One region of the Streptomyces sp. PsTaAH-124 genome, then DNA from elsewhere that is predicted to be linked to it. Evidence: riboswitches for the same ligand, from Rfam matches in the RefSeq annotation. Region 1 holds a riboswitch; each other region holds the start of a gene.
What was found. A riboswitch is a leader RNA that binds a small molecule or an ion and turns the genes downstream of it on or off. The one in region 1 is predicted to bind cyclic di-AMP.

Region 2: another riboswitch for cyclic di-AMP. It lies ahead of B086_RS0120430 (transglycosylase SLT domain-containing protein); the one in region 1 lies ahead of B086_RS0113455 (transglycosylase family protein).
Region 3: another riboswitch for cyclic di-AMP. It lies ahead of B086_RS0110775 (M23 family metallopeptidase); the one in region 1 lies ahead of B086_RS0113455 (transglycosylase family protein).

Annotation. Positions count from the first base shown of each region.
Region 1 covers NZ_KB892166.1:132,209-136,471, reverse strand. Annotated here, with positions in the region: gene eno (phosphopyruvate hydratase) at 1-1,241, opposite strand, end outside; gene B086_RS0113455 (transglycosylase family protein) at 1,508-2,251, opposite strand; cyclic di-AMP (ydaO/yuaA leader) riboswitch at 2,256-2,421, opposite strand; gene B086_RS0113450 (transglycosylase family protein) at 2,604-3,821, opposite strand; gene B086_RS0113445 (cytochrome P450 family protein) at 3,988-4,263, opposite strand, start outside.
Region 2 covers NZ_KB892173.1:132,218-136,480, forward strand. Annotated here, with positions in the region: gene B086_RS0120425 (HAD-IIB family hydrolase) at 197-1,009, shown strand; gene B086_RS0120430 (transglycosylase SLT domain-containing protein) at 1,043-1,531, opposite strand; cyclic di-AMP (ydaO/yuaA leader) riboswitch at 1,536-1,754, opposite strand; gene B086_RS0120435 (polyprenyl synthetase family protein) at 2,399-3,409, shown strand; gene B086_RS0120440 (LolA family protein) at 3,843-4,263, shown strand, end outside.
Region 3 covers NZ_KB892163.1:241,614-245,876, forward strand. Annotated here, with positions in the region: gene B086_RS0110760 (mannosyltransferase family protein) at 1-260, shown strand, start outside; gene B086_RS0110765 (dihydrofolate reductase family protein) at 413-1,615, shown strand; tRNA gene B086_RS0110770 (tRNA-Met) at 1,662-1,735, shown strand; cyclic di-AMP (ydaO/yuaA leader) riboswitch at 2,125-2,282, shown strand; gene B086_RS0110775 (M23 family metallopeptidase) at 2,294-3,373, shown strand; gene B086_RS0110780 (aldo/keto reductase) at 3,539-4,263, shown strand, end outside.

The DNA of each region.
Region 1 (4,263 bases):
ACCGCGGCGTCGTCGAGGATCTCCTCGATGCGCAGCAGCTGGTTGTACTTGGCGACGCGCTCGGAGCGGGCCGGGGCGCCGGTCTTGATCTGGCCGCAGTTGGTGGCGACGGCGAGGTCGGCGATGGTGACGTCCTCGGTCTCGCCGGAGCGGTGCGACATCATGCACTTGAAGCCGTTGCGCTGGGCCAGCTCGACGGCGTCCAGGGTCTCGGTGAGCGAACCGATCTGGTTCACCTTCACCAGCAGGGCGTTGGCGCTGCCCTCCTCGATGCCGCGGGCCAGGCGCTCGGGGTTGGTGACGAACAGGTCGTCACCGACGATCTGGACCTTCTCGCCGAGGCGGTCGGTGAGGACCTTCCAGCCGGCCCAGTCGTCCTCGAACAGCGGGTCCTCGAGGGAGACCAGCGGGTAGGCCGCGACCAGCTCCTCGTAGTACTCCGTCATCTCGGCGGCGGAGCGCTCCTTGCCCTCGAAGAGGTACTTGCCGTCCTTGTAGAACTCGGAGGCGGCGACGTCGAGCGCGAGGGCGATCTGCTCGCCGGGGGTGTAGCCGGCTTCCTTGACCGCTTCCAGGATCAGGTCCAGGGCCTCGCGGTTGGAGCCCAGGTTCGGGGCGAAGCCGCCCTCGTCGCCCAGACCGGTGGCCAGACCCTTGTTCTTCAGGACCTTCTTGAGGGTGTGGTAGACCTCGGCGCCCCAGCGCAGGGCCTCGGAGAAGGACTCCGCGCCGATCGGGGCGATCATGAACTCCTGGATGTCCACGTTGGAGTCGGCGTGCGAGCCGCCGTTCAGGATGTTCATCATCGGCACCGGGAGCAGGTGCGCGTTGGGGCCGCCCAGGTAGCGGAAGAGCGGGAGGTCGGACGCCTCGGAGGCGGCGTGCGCGACGGCGAGGGAGACGCCGAGGATGGCGTTGGCGCCGAGCGAGCCCTTGTTGTCGGTGGCGTCCAGGTCGAACATGGCCTGGTCGATCAGGCGCTGCTCGGTGGCGTCGTAGCCGACGAGCTCCGGGCCGATCTGCTCGATGACGGCGAGGACGGCCTTCTCGACACCCTTGCCCTGGTAACGGTTGGGGTCACCGTCACGCAGCTCGATGGCCTCGAAGGCGCCCGTGGAGGCGCCGGAGGGGACGGCGGCACGACCCGTGCTGCCGTCGTCGAGGCCGACCTCGACCTCGACCGTGGGGTTGCCTCGGGAGTCCAGGATTTCCCGGGCTACGACGACGTCGATGGACGGCACGAGCATCTCCTTCGTGGATGTGACGCTGAAAGTGCGGGGCTTGTGAGCCGTGCGACTAGAGCCTAACCGTCCCGGGCCGCCGACCGGCCGACCGACCGTCCCGTGGACAGAGTGACCGTACACATTGTTTCAGCACGGAACAAAGAAGACGGGAACGGGGGTCCGAACGGAAGGTGAAATGCCCCCGCCCCGGCGCGTACGGGGGAGAACGCGCCGGGGCGGGGAGCCCGTGGGGACGGGGGGGGTGGGGCGGTGGCCGCCGCGCCTTACTTCAGGTGCAGCTGCTGGCCCGGGTAGATGAGGTCGGCGTCGTCGACGATGTCCTTGTTCAGCTGGAAGAGCTTCTCCCAGCCGCCCTGGACGTGGTGGGCGGCGGCGATGGAGCTGAGCGAGTCGCCGACGGTCACCTTGTACTCGCCGTCGCCCTTCTTCACCTTCTTGCCGGTGGGGGTGGTGACGGTCTTCTTCGGCGCCGGGCGGTCGGCGGAGCGGCCCGCGGCCTGCTGCTCGGTGGAGCGGGTCGTGGTGCTGCTCTTCTTCGACGAGGACGACGAAGAGGAGGACGACGACGAAGAGGAGGAAGAAGACGAGGAGGACGAGGAAGAGGAGGACGACGAGGAGCTGCCGCCCGAGTACGCGGCGCCGGACAGGCCCTTGCCGCACACCGGCCAGGCGCCCTTGCCCTGGCCCGCGAGGACCTTCTCGGCGATGGCGATCTGCTGGGACTTGCTGGCCAGGTCGGCGCGCGGGGCGTAGGCGGTGCCACCGAAGGCGGCCCAGGTGGAGTTGGTGAACTGGACGCCGCCGTAGAAGCCGTTGCCGGTGTTGATCGACCAGTTGCCGCCGGACTCGCACTGGGCGACCGCGTCCCACTCGGAGGCGGTGGCGGCGGAGGCGTTGCCGGCCGCCATCAGCGGGCCGGCGACGGCGACGCCGGTGACACCGGCGAGTGCGATGGCGCGAGTGGCCTTGGACGGACGACGGTGCTTGCCCTTGCCGGAAAACAGCATGGAAGGATCCCCTCACCGACGCCTGCGAGGTGAGCTGTCGGGTTCGGGCCGGTTGAGTTGCCCGGCCGTGCCTTCCGAGAGGCACGGCTTCACCCCCAGCCGCTCCGGTCAACTGCCCGGCGCGGCACTTACCTTGGGTCCCCCGCTCCTGCCTGCGGCGCTTGACGCGACGACTGTTCCCGTACGGCCGCTGGCAGGATTCGGCGTTGCGGCAGCCGGGGCTCGCGGTGGCGAGCGGTCATGACCGTAGACAGGTGATCCGCCGGATTTCAAAGACGATCAGGGCTTCTGAGACTCATCCCACACTTTCACCGAATAGGACATACAAGGCGAAGTATGACGCGAACTCCCGCTACTTTTGGGCGTTTTCGGTGGGGACATCCAGGCTCTGACCGGCGACGATGTGGTCCGGGTCGGCCCCGATGGCGCCCTTGTTGGCGTCATAGAGCGTGTGCCACCCGCCGTGCAGGCCGAAGGAGTCGGCGATGGACGTGAGCGAGTCGCCGGTGCGCACGGTGTAGGAGTCGGCGGACGAGGCGTGCGCGCCGCCGCCCCGGGAGGCGTGCCGCCCGCCCGTGGCGTCCGCGGCGCCGTCCGTCGCGCCCTCGTCGGCGCTGCCGCCGCGGTGGCGGCCGCCGGAGCCGAGCGCGCCGGTGTCGACGAGCGCCGAAGAGCCGACGTCCTGGACGTAGTTGTCCGCATCGCCGGAGTTGTCACGATCCTGGTCCCCGGTGCCGGTGCGGGTGCCCGTGGACGAGGTGGCATCGGGCGTGCCGGTGCCGTGAGAGGTGCCGGACCCGGCCGGACCGCCCGTCGTCGCGGGCGAGGAAGGGCCGCCGGACGGTCCGGTGGTGGCGCCGTGCGACGCATCGGTCCCGTGCGAGGATCCGGGCGTTTGGGTGGTGTCCGGCGAAGAGCCGGACGAACCGGATGAGTTGTCGGCGTCCTGGGGCGAGTCGGACAGACCGCCCTCGCCCGTACGAGGCTTCCCGGACGCGTCGGAGCCGCCGGAGTCGCCGCCCTTGCCCGTGGAACCGGAGGTTCCGGACGAGGTGGAGCCCTTGTCGTCCTTGTCTCCCTTGCTCCCCTTATCTCCCTTGTCGCCCTTGCCGTCCTTGTCCGACGAGGTGGATCCGTCCGCGCCGGACGCCGAGGAGTCGCCGCCCACGCCCGTGTCGACGTCGGCCGTACCGGAACTCTTGGTGAGCCCGGCCAGCAGCCCGCAGGTGTGCCAGGCGCCGGGCCCCTTGTCGGCGAGGATCTTCTCGGCCACGGCTATCTGCTGGGAGCGGCTGGCCTGGTCGGCGCTGGCCGCGTAGGAGAGGCCGCCGTACGCCTCCCAGTCGTCCTGGGTGAGCATCAGGCCGCCGTAGTAGCCGTGGCCGTTGTCGGCGCTCCAGGAGCCGCCGGTCTCGCACTGCGCCACCTTGTCCCAGGTGGTGCCGTCGGCGGCGCTGGCGCCGGACGCGGCGACCAGCGGGATGGCGATGGCCGAGCCGGTCACTCCGGCGGCGACGAGGAGGGCCGGAGCCTGGCGGGGGCGACGGTGACGACCGTTCCCGGAGAGCATCTGGAGACCTTTCGCACGACGGCAGTGACGGCGCGGCGGCGGGACGGGAGGGCCCCGGCGTCACGCTGATGGGTGAAAGTATCGGGTGACGATCACTTGTCACAAGTTCATGCCGCGCAGATCACATCAACATCACATAGTTGAACACGCGTCATGTTCACCGCCGTCAGCGCCCGGGAACGGGGCCGTTCCCGGTGGTCGTCCCGGGGGCGGGGGCCGGCCCGGGGGCGGGGGCCGGCCCGGGGGCGGGGGCAGAGGCGGGAACCGGGACGGGGGTGAAGCCGACCGGGAGGGTCCGCAGTCCGCGCATGATGAGCCCGCCGCGCCAGCGCAGTTCGGCCGGTTCCGCGTCGAGGCGGAGGTCGGGCAGCCGGGTCAGCAGGGTGGCCAGCGCGGTCTGCCCCTCCAGGCGGGCGAGCGGGGCGCCCAGGCAGTAGTGGAT
Region 2 (4,263 bases), on a different contig from region 1:
GTACTGCCTCTCTTTCGTGTGCCGGTGTTCCATGGGGGACATGGGTGTCTGGCCACACGTTCATGTGGTCGCGCCACACGTTACGGGGGAGGCAGCTGTCTTGGGCAGTGTCCGAGGGGGTCCCCGGACGACACGGCGGAGGGGCGTCGTCCGGTTTCCGCCCGTCACCCGCCTGGCGGATCCGTATTCTCTGATCATGCCCGCATCCGCTGCCCCCGCGTACGCCCTCATCGCCACCGACCTGGACGGCACGCTGCTGCGCGGCGACGACTCCGTGTCCGGGCGGACCCGCGCCGCGCTCGGCCGGGCGGCGGCGGCCGGTGCCCGGCACCTCGTCGTCACCGGACGGCCGGCGCCGCGGGTCCGCCCGCTGCTGAGGTCCCTCGGCGGCACCGGGCTCGCGGTGTGCGGCCAGGGCGCCCAGCTCTACGACGCCGGGGCCGACCGCATGCTGTGGTCGGTCACGCTCGACCGGGAGACGGCCGAGACCGCGCTCGGCAAGATCGAGGCGGAGGTGGGGGAGGTGTACGCGGCGGTCGACCAGGACGGCGTGGACGGCCGCACGCTCATCGAGCCGGGGTACCGCATGCCGCACCCGACGCTGCCCGCCGAGCGGGTCGGGCGGCGCGAGGAGCTGTGGCGCGCGCCCATCAGCAAGGTGCTGCTGCGCCATCCCCGGCTGTCCGACGACGAACTGGCGGCGGCGGCCCGCGGCGCGGTCGGCCCGCTCGCCTCGGTGACCATGTCGGGCCCGGGGACCGTCGAGCTCCAGCCCTGCGGCATCACCAAGGCGACCGGTCTCGCGCTGGCCGCGGCGCGGCTGGGGCTCGGCCCCGGGGACGCCCTCGCCTTCGGCGACATGCCGAACGACATCCCCATGTTCCGGTGGGCGGCCCGGGGGGTGGCGATGGCGGGTGCCCACCCGGAGCTGAAGGCGGTCGCCGACGAGGTCACCACGTCGAACGAGGACGACGGCGTCGCCGTCGTCCTCGATCGTCTGTTCGTCTGAGCCCGCCGCGTGCCGGTGGCACGCGGCTGCCCGTCAGTACGCGCTGTTGACGTTGTCGATGGAGCCGTAGCGCGCGGCGGCGTAGTTGCACGCGGCCGTGATGTTGGCGACCGGGTCGTAGATGTCGAACGACGTGCCGGCCACGTGGTAGGCGTTGAAGGTCGGCTGGATGACCTGGAGCAGGCCCTTGGAGGGGATGCCCGCGGCGGCGTTGGAGTCCCAGTTGTTGATGGCCAGCGGGTTGCCGGACGACTCGCGCATCACATTGCGGTGGATGCCGTTGTAGGTGCCGGGGATGCCCTTCTGGGCCATGACCGCGAGCGACTCGCGGATCCAGCCGTCCAGGTTGTTCGGGTAGGCGACCGTGCTCGCCGTGGTGGCGGTGGCGGCGGTCGGGGTGGCCGCAGAGGCGCCGGACGCCCCGATCAGCGGCAGGGCGAGGATCGCGGCACCGGTGCCGGAGACGGCGAGGGTGCGGACGAGACGAGCGGCGCGGGAGCGGCTGGGACGACGTGCAGACATGGGGATTTCCTCTCCGTCGCCTGCGAGGTGAGCTGTCGGGTTCGGGCGGGGAGGTGCCCGGCCGGCTCCTTGGAGCACGGCTTCACCCCGAGCCGTTCCGGCGCGGCGTACGACGTAGGACGTACGGCGCTCCGGCCCGGCGACTTACCTGGGTCCCCCGCTCCTGCCATGAGCTGTCGGTGGGTGGTCATCGAGCGCTGGCAGGATTCGGCGTCCGCTCGACTGGCCCGGAACGTATGCGAGAGCACATGTCCCGAACAAGTACCTGACGCATACATCGTCCTAGTTGACCTTGATCCAGGGCATTTTGGCCGCTTGATCCTTTGCGATTGCCAAGGGTCAACTCGCTTGCGGGGGACGGGGAGCGGGGGGTCGGCGGGCCGTGGCGGGGGGTGAGGGTGCGCGTGATGCAGCTCACGGAATAATCCGGCCAGGAGCATTTGCCCCCAAGGGGAATTGAAATACTAATAAGGGTAAATCGGACTCGTAAGGCTGGAAGTGACGGGCATCACGGTCGGTGAGGCCCTGGCCCTGTTCGTACGTACGTGGGCACGGGCGGCGTGTAGGGGGAGAGTGGGCGCGGTGGGGGGAGTGAGGGGGGAGGCTGGGGGAGGTGGAGCCGGGGGAGGGGGGAAGGTGGAAGGGGGGCGGGGTGGCGAGGGAGAGGCAGGAAAGAGCAAGTCGATAAATATCTGTTCATACGTGGTGATCGAAAACATATCGGTCGTGATCCGATACCACCTGGCCTGTATCGGTGGGCGCTATCGGTGATCGAAACGTGACCGGATACGCTGACTTGAGTGATGGCAGCGACCTATCGACAAACCGTGTAAGCGCCAGCAGACACCAGCAGACAGGAGACCCCTCGTGACCGTCGTCGGGCCGTTCGGGCTGAGCGTGCGGGACCAGGCTCTCGAAGCCGATGTCCAGGCCGGATTGGCGGCTGTCGAGGAAGGGCTGCTCGAAGCCACCAAGAGCGAGGTCCCGTTCATCACGGAGGCCGCCCAGCACCTCGTCAAGGCGGGCGGCAAGCGGTTCCGGCCGCTGGTCGTGATGCTCGCGGCCCAGTTCGGCGACCCCGACGCGCCGGGGATCGTGCCCTCGGCCGTGGTCGTGGAGCTGACCCACCTGGCCACGCTCTACCACGACGACGTGATGGACGAGGCCGCCGTGCGGCGCGGGGTGGCCAGCGCCAACACCCGCTGGAACAACGCGGTCGCGGTCCTCACCGGCGACTTCCTCTTCGCCCGCGCCTCCCAGATCCTCGCGGACCTCGGCCCGGAGGCCGTCCGGGTCCAGGCGCTCGCGTTCGAACGGCTCGTCACCGGGCAGATCCTGGAGACCGCCGGGCCGCAGGACGGCCGGGACCCGGTCGACCACTACCTGGACGTGCTGGGCGGCAAGACCGGTTCGCTGGTGGCCGTCTCGTGCCGGTTCGGCGCGATGATGTCCGGCGCCGACGAGAGGGTCGTGGACGTGCTGACGCAGTACGGGGAGCGGCTCGGCGTCGCCTTCCAGCTCGCGGACGACGTGCTCGACATCGCCTCCGACTCCCGGGAGTCCGGCAAGACCCCCGGCACCGATCTGCGTGAGGGCGTCGCCACGCTGCCGGTGCTGCGGCTGCGCGAGCGCGCCGCCCGGCTGGGGCTCGCCGAGGACATCGCGCTGTGCGAACTGCTCGACTCCGACCTGAGCGACGACGCCCGGCACGCCGAGGCGCTGACCGCGCTGCGCGCCCATCCCGCGCTCGAACAGGCCCGGCGGGACAGTGTCCGCTACGCCGAGGAGGCGCGGGCCGCGCTGGCCCCGCTGAAGGAGTGCGGCGCCAAGGTGGCCCTGCTCCAGCTGTGCGACGCGGTGGTCCACCGGGTCGGCTAGTGCACCGGTTCGGCTGGTCCACCGAGTCGGCTGGTGCACCGGTTCGGCTAGTACGCCGAGTCGGCTGGTGCGCCGAGTCGGCCAGGCCCGCCTCCCCGGATCGGGCCCCGGTCGGCCGGGCCCGACGTGCCTCTTCCCGCCGGTTCTCTCCACCCCCCGGTCCCGCCTCTCCACCCGGCCGGACCCGGTCCCGGCGGGGGTTCCGGCCGGCTTCTCCACCCCGACCCCTACGGGGTGGTGGAGAAGCCGCCCTCGTGTGTCATACCGCAGGCGTACACGGAGTTGGCTCCGCGGTCTGACGCTTCGTCGCGGCCGATTTGGTCAGATGGAAGCACGGACCACACCACTCCTCACCGATTCGGGTGAGAATGGCGGCTTGGGGTGGGAGCAGTGCACACGGGCAGCCGCCGCCGACGACGGAGGTAAGGCACACATGGCACCGTACGAATCCGACGACACCAGGGACACCCCGGAGGCCGGCGACCGCGCCTCGGCGCGCCGCAAGGCCGCCCGCTACGGCGTCCCGGTCGCGGTGGTGGGGGTGGCGGCGGCGACCATCGGGCTCGTCCCGGCACTCGCCGACTCCGGTGACCCCGACCTGCCGAAGATCACCGCACAGCAACTCATCGAGAAGATCGCCAAGTCGGACGTCGAGCGCCTGTCCGGCACCGTCAAGATCACCACCGACCTCGGGCTGCCGAACCTCGGCGGTCTGGAGAGCAGCCTCGCCTCCGGCGCCCTGGGCGGCGGCGACGGCTCGTCCGCCGACCCCAGCTCCAAGCTGACCGAGCTGGCCTCCGGCACGCACACGCTGCGCGTCGCGGCCGACGGCCCGGACCGGCAGAAGGTCTCGC
Region 3 (4,263 bases), on a different contig from region 1:
GGGTGCTGCTGCTCGCCGTGCTGCTGGTCCGCCGCCGCTGGCCGGAGGCCGTGTTCATCGCCCTCAACCTGTGGGCCCTGGGCACGTCCTACTGGTACCTCTCCGTGCCCCGCGCCACCCTGATCTGGTGGCCGCTGTGGACCGGCCTGGCCCACTGGAGCCTGCGGCGGCGCTGGGTGAAGGACGCGTACGTCGGGGTGGTCGCGCCGCTGACGGCGGTGCTCGCGGTGACGTTCACCTCGGGACACTGGACCGGGTGACGCCACCGGGCCGGTGCCCCGCCGGGGGACGTACGCGCCCGGACCCAGGGGCGGACGGTGAGGTTCCGGACGGGGCCGCGAGGATGGACGGGTAGAAACCGAGCGCCCCCACGCCTCCGAGTCCGTCCGCCTCCGAGAAAGAGTGCGCCCCGATGCCCCTGCCCCATGTCCTGCTGTCCGCCGCCGTCTCCCTGGACGGCTGCCTGGACGACACCGGTCCCGACCGCCTGCTGCTGTCCGGCGCCGCCGACTTCGACCGGGTCGACGCGGTGCGGGCCGCCTCCGACGCCATCCTCGTCGGCGCCGGCACCCTGCGCGCCGACAACCCCCGCCTGCTGGTCAACGCGCCCGAGCGCCGCGCGGCCCGGGTCGCCGCCGGCCGGGCGGAGCATCCGCTGAAGGTCACGGTCACCGCCACCGGCGAGCTGGACCCGCGGGCGCGCTTCTGGCACACGGGCGGCGAGAAGGCCGTCTACACGACCGACGAGGGCGCCGAACGGCTGCGCCGCGCGGGCGTCGGTACGGCCCCCGGATCCGAGGATCCCGATGCCGCGTCCCCCGCCACCGCCCCCGTCCCCGCCACCGGCGCCGCCTCCGTCTCCGTAGTCCCGCTGGGCGCGGCGCTCGACTGGCGGCGCCTGCTGGAGCATCTGCACGACGTGCGCGGGGTGCGCCGGCTCATGGTCGAGGGCGGCGGCACGGTGCACACCCAGTTGCTGAGGCAGCAGCTCGCCGACGAGCTCCAGCTCGTGGTCGCGCCGCTGATCGTGGGGGACCCGGCGGCGCCGCGCCTGTTCGGGCCGGGCGCGTACCAGGCCGGACGGCTGCGGCTGCTGGAGACCCGGGCCCTCGGGGACGTCGTCCTCATGCGCTACGAGCCCACGGCCCCCGGCACCGGGACCGGCGCCGTGCCCGCCGACCGGCACTGGCTGCGGATCGCCTGCGAGCTGGCCGCGCAGTGCCCGCCCTCGCGCACGGCGTTCAGCGTGGGCGCGGTGGTGGTCGCGGCGGACGGCACCGAGCTGGCCCGGGGCCACTCGCGGGAGGCCGGTGACCCGGTGGTGCACGCGGAGGAGGCCGCGCTCGCCAAGGTCGACCCGGTGGACCCGCGGCTGCCCGGGGCCACGGTGTACAGCAGCCTGGAACCGTGCGCCCGACGCGCCTCCCGGCCGCGGCCGTGCGCCCGGCTGATTCTGGACGCGGGGGTGCGGCGGGTCGTCACGGCGTGGCGGGAGCCGGACACCTTCGTGGAGTCCGCCGACGGCTCCGGGGTGCTGGCGGCAGAGGGCGCGGACGTCGTGGTGCTGCCGGAGTTCGAGGCCCTGGCCAAGGAGCCGAACCGGCACCTGCCGTAACGCGTGTGCAATCCACCCCGCAGGTGAGGTACAGTTATCTCAACGACGCGGGGTGGAGCAGCTCGGTAGCTCGCTGGGCTCATAACCCAGAGGTCGCAGGTTCAAATCCTGTCCCCGCTACTGAAGACTCAGGGCCGGAATCCGGAAACGGATTCCGGCCCTGAGTGTTTTCCGGGCTTCCGGCGGTCTTCCGTGGTTCTCTGCTGCGGTCTTCTGCGCTATTCCGGCTCCCGGTCGCCCCTTGGCCGATGTCACCTCGCGTGACCGGCCCGTGCCCGTCCGCATAACAACTGACACACCATCACTTCTCTCGTGGGCGTCCGCGCCGTCGTCGCGCGCCGGAAATGGCCTGAAGTTCAGTCAACTCGCCCTGGTTTCGTCATCTCTGGGGTGTACGTCTTGGCCAAAAAGGTTTAATGATCAAGGCGGGCGGCTTGGAATCGGAGGCCCGGGTCTATTAACGTTCGATAACGCAGCGCGGTCGTCCCAGCCGTCATCAGAGGCGGCTCCGTGCGCGCGCGCCGAATCCCGCAAGGGAACCGGGGAACCACCAATTTGGGGTGAATCGGGCATCATCCGCCGTATGTGTACGGCCGGTTGACGCGCGTAGGAGACCTTCCCGCTCCGAACCCGTCAGCTAACCCGGTAGGCGAGACGGAAGGAAAGGAGCACGCCCGCGTGGCGTCCAACCGGCCTGCCCCAGAAGCCCCGTTCATGCCGAGCCAGCGCACCGATTCCTTCGGCTACGGCGGCCGGACCCCCGACGAGGGCCCCGTGGAGGAGTGGAACCCCACCGAGGACTCCCTCCGCCCCGTGCGCGGCCGGCACCGCGTCGCCAAGCAGCGCGGCGGCGGGCTGGCCCGCAGCTCCACCGTGCTCGGCGTGGGCGTCATAGCGGCCGTCGGCGCGGGCGGCATGGCCAGCGCCAACACCGGCAAGCCGCCGGTCGCGATCTCGCTGCCCGACGTGCCGGACCTGCACGCGCTGCCCGCCTCCGTGGGCTCCCTCTTCGACGGCGGCTCCGCCAAGGAGCGCCACGAGGGCTCCGCCACCGCGCTCAGCGACGTCACCGCCGCACCGGCCGGGACGACGGCCGCTCCCCGTGCCGCGTCCGGCGCGGGCGAGGCGCTGCGCAACCGGATCATGGCCCAGGCCGAGCAGCAGCAGGCCCAGGTCGCGGCCAGGGCCGAGGCCGCCACCGAGCAGGCCGCCGTCCAGCGCGCCGCCCGGCAGGCGGACGAGGCCGCCGCCGAGGCGAAGCAGGAGGCCGAGGCCAAGGCCGCCGCCGAGAAGAAGAAGGCGGAGGAGGAGGCCCGGAAGAAGGCCGAGGCGGCGCGGCTGGCGGAGCTGGCCAAGCAGTACACGCTGCCGACCTCCTCGTACACGATCACCTCCACCTTCGGCCAGGCCGGCTCCATGTGGTCCTCCGGGCACCACACCGGCCTCGACTTCGCCGCGCCCACCGGCACCCTGATCAAGGCGATCCACAGCGGCACCGTCACCGAGGCCGGCTGGGCGGGTGCCTACGGCTACCGCACGATCCTCACCCTGGACGACGGCACCGAGCTGTGGTTCTGCCACCAGTCGTCGATCAGCGTGAGCGCCGGGCAGAAGGTCGCCACCGGCGAGGTCATCGGCCGGGTCGGCGCCACCGGCAACGTCACCGGTCCGCATCTGCACCTGGAGGTCCACCCGGGCGGTCAGGCGTCCGGCATCGACCCGATGGCCTGGCTCCAGGCCAAGGGCCTCACCCCCTGATGCCCTGTCCGTCCGCCTGATCCCCCGATCCCTTGATCCCCCGGGCCGGGGGGGGGGCATGGCTGCGGGCGCGTCGCCAGCCGTCCGGGTGGTTTGCGCAAGCTTTGCGCCCGGGACCGGCGGGGCGCGGAATGGGCTGCTCCGCCGGGGGCGTTGATGGATCACATGACTTCTCTGCACAAGCTGGGCTCGTCCGACCTCGAGGTCTTCCCGCTCGCCCTCGGCGGCAACGTCTTCGGCTGGACCGCCGACCAGGAGCGGTCCTTCGCCGTCCTGGACGCCTACACGGCGGCCGGCGGCAACTTCCTGGACACCGCCGACTCCTACTCGGCCTGGGTGGAGGGCCACCGGGGCGGCGAGTCCGAGACGATCATCGGCAAGTGGATCAAGGAGCGCGGCAACCGCTCCGACGTCGTCGTCGCCACCAAGGTCAGCCAGCACCCCGACTTCCAGGGCCTGTCCGCCGCCAATATCAAGGCCGCGGCCGACGCCTCCCTCAAGCGGCTGGGCACCGACCACATCGACCTGTACTACACGCACTTCGACCGGCCCGAGGTGCCCGTCGAGGAGATCATCGGCGCCCTGGACGAACTGGTGCGGGCGGGCAAGGTGCGGTACATCGCCGCCTCCAACATCTCCGCCGAGCGCCTGAAGGAGTCCCTGGACTTCTCCGAACGCGAGGGTCTGGCCTGCTACGTCGCGCTCCAGCCGCACTACAACCTGGTCTCCCGGGACACCTACGAGGGCGCTCTGCGGGACCTCGCCGAGCGGGCGGGCCTGGCGGCGGTGCCGTACTACGCGCTGGCGGCGGGCTTCCTGACGGGCAAGTACCGGCCCGGCACGACGGTCGACAGCCCGCGCGCGCAGGGCGCGGCCAAGCACCTGGAGAC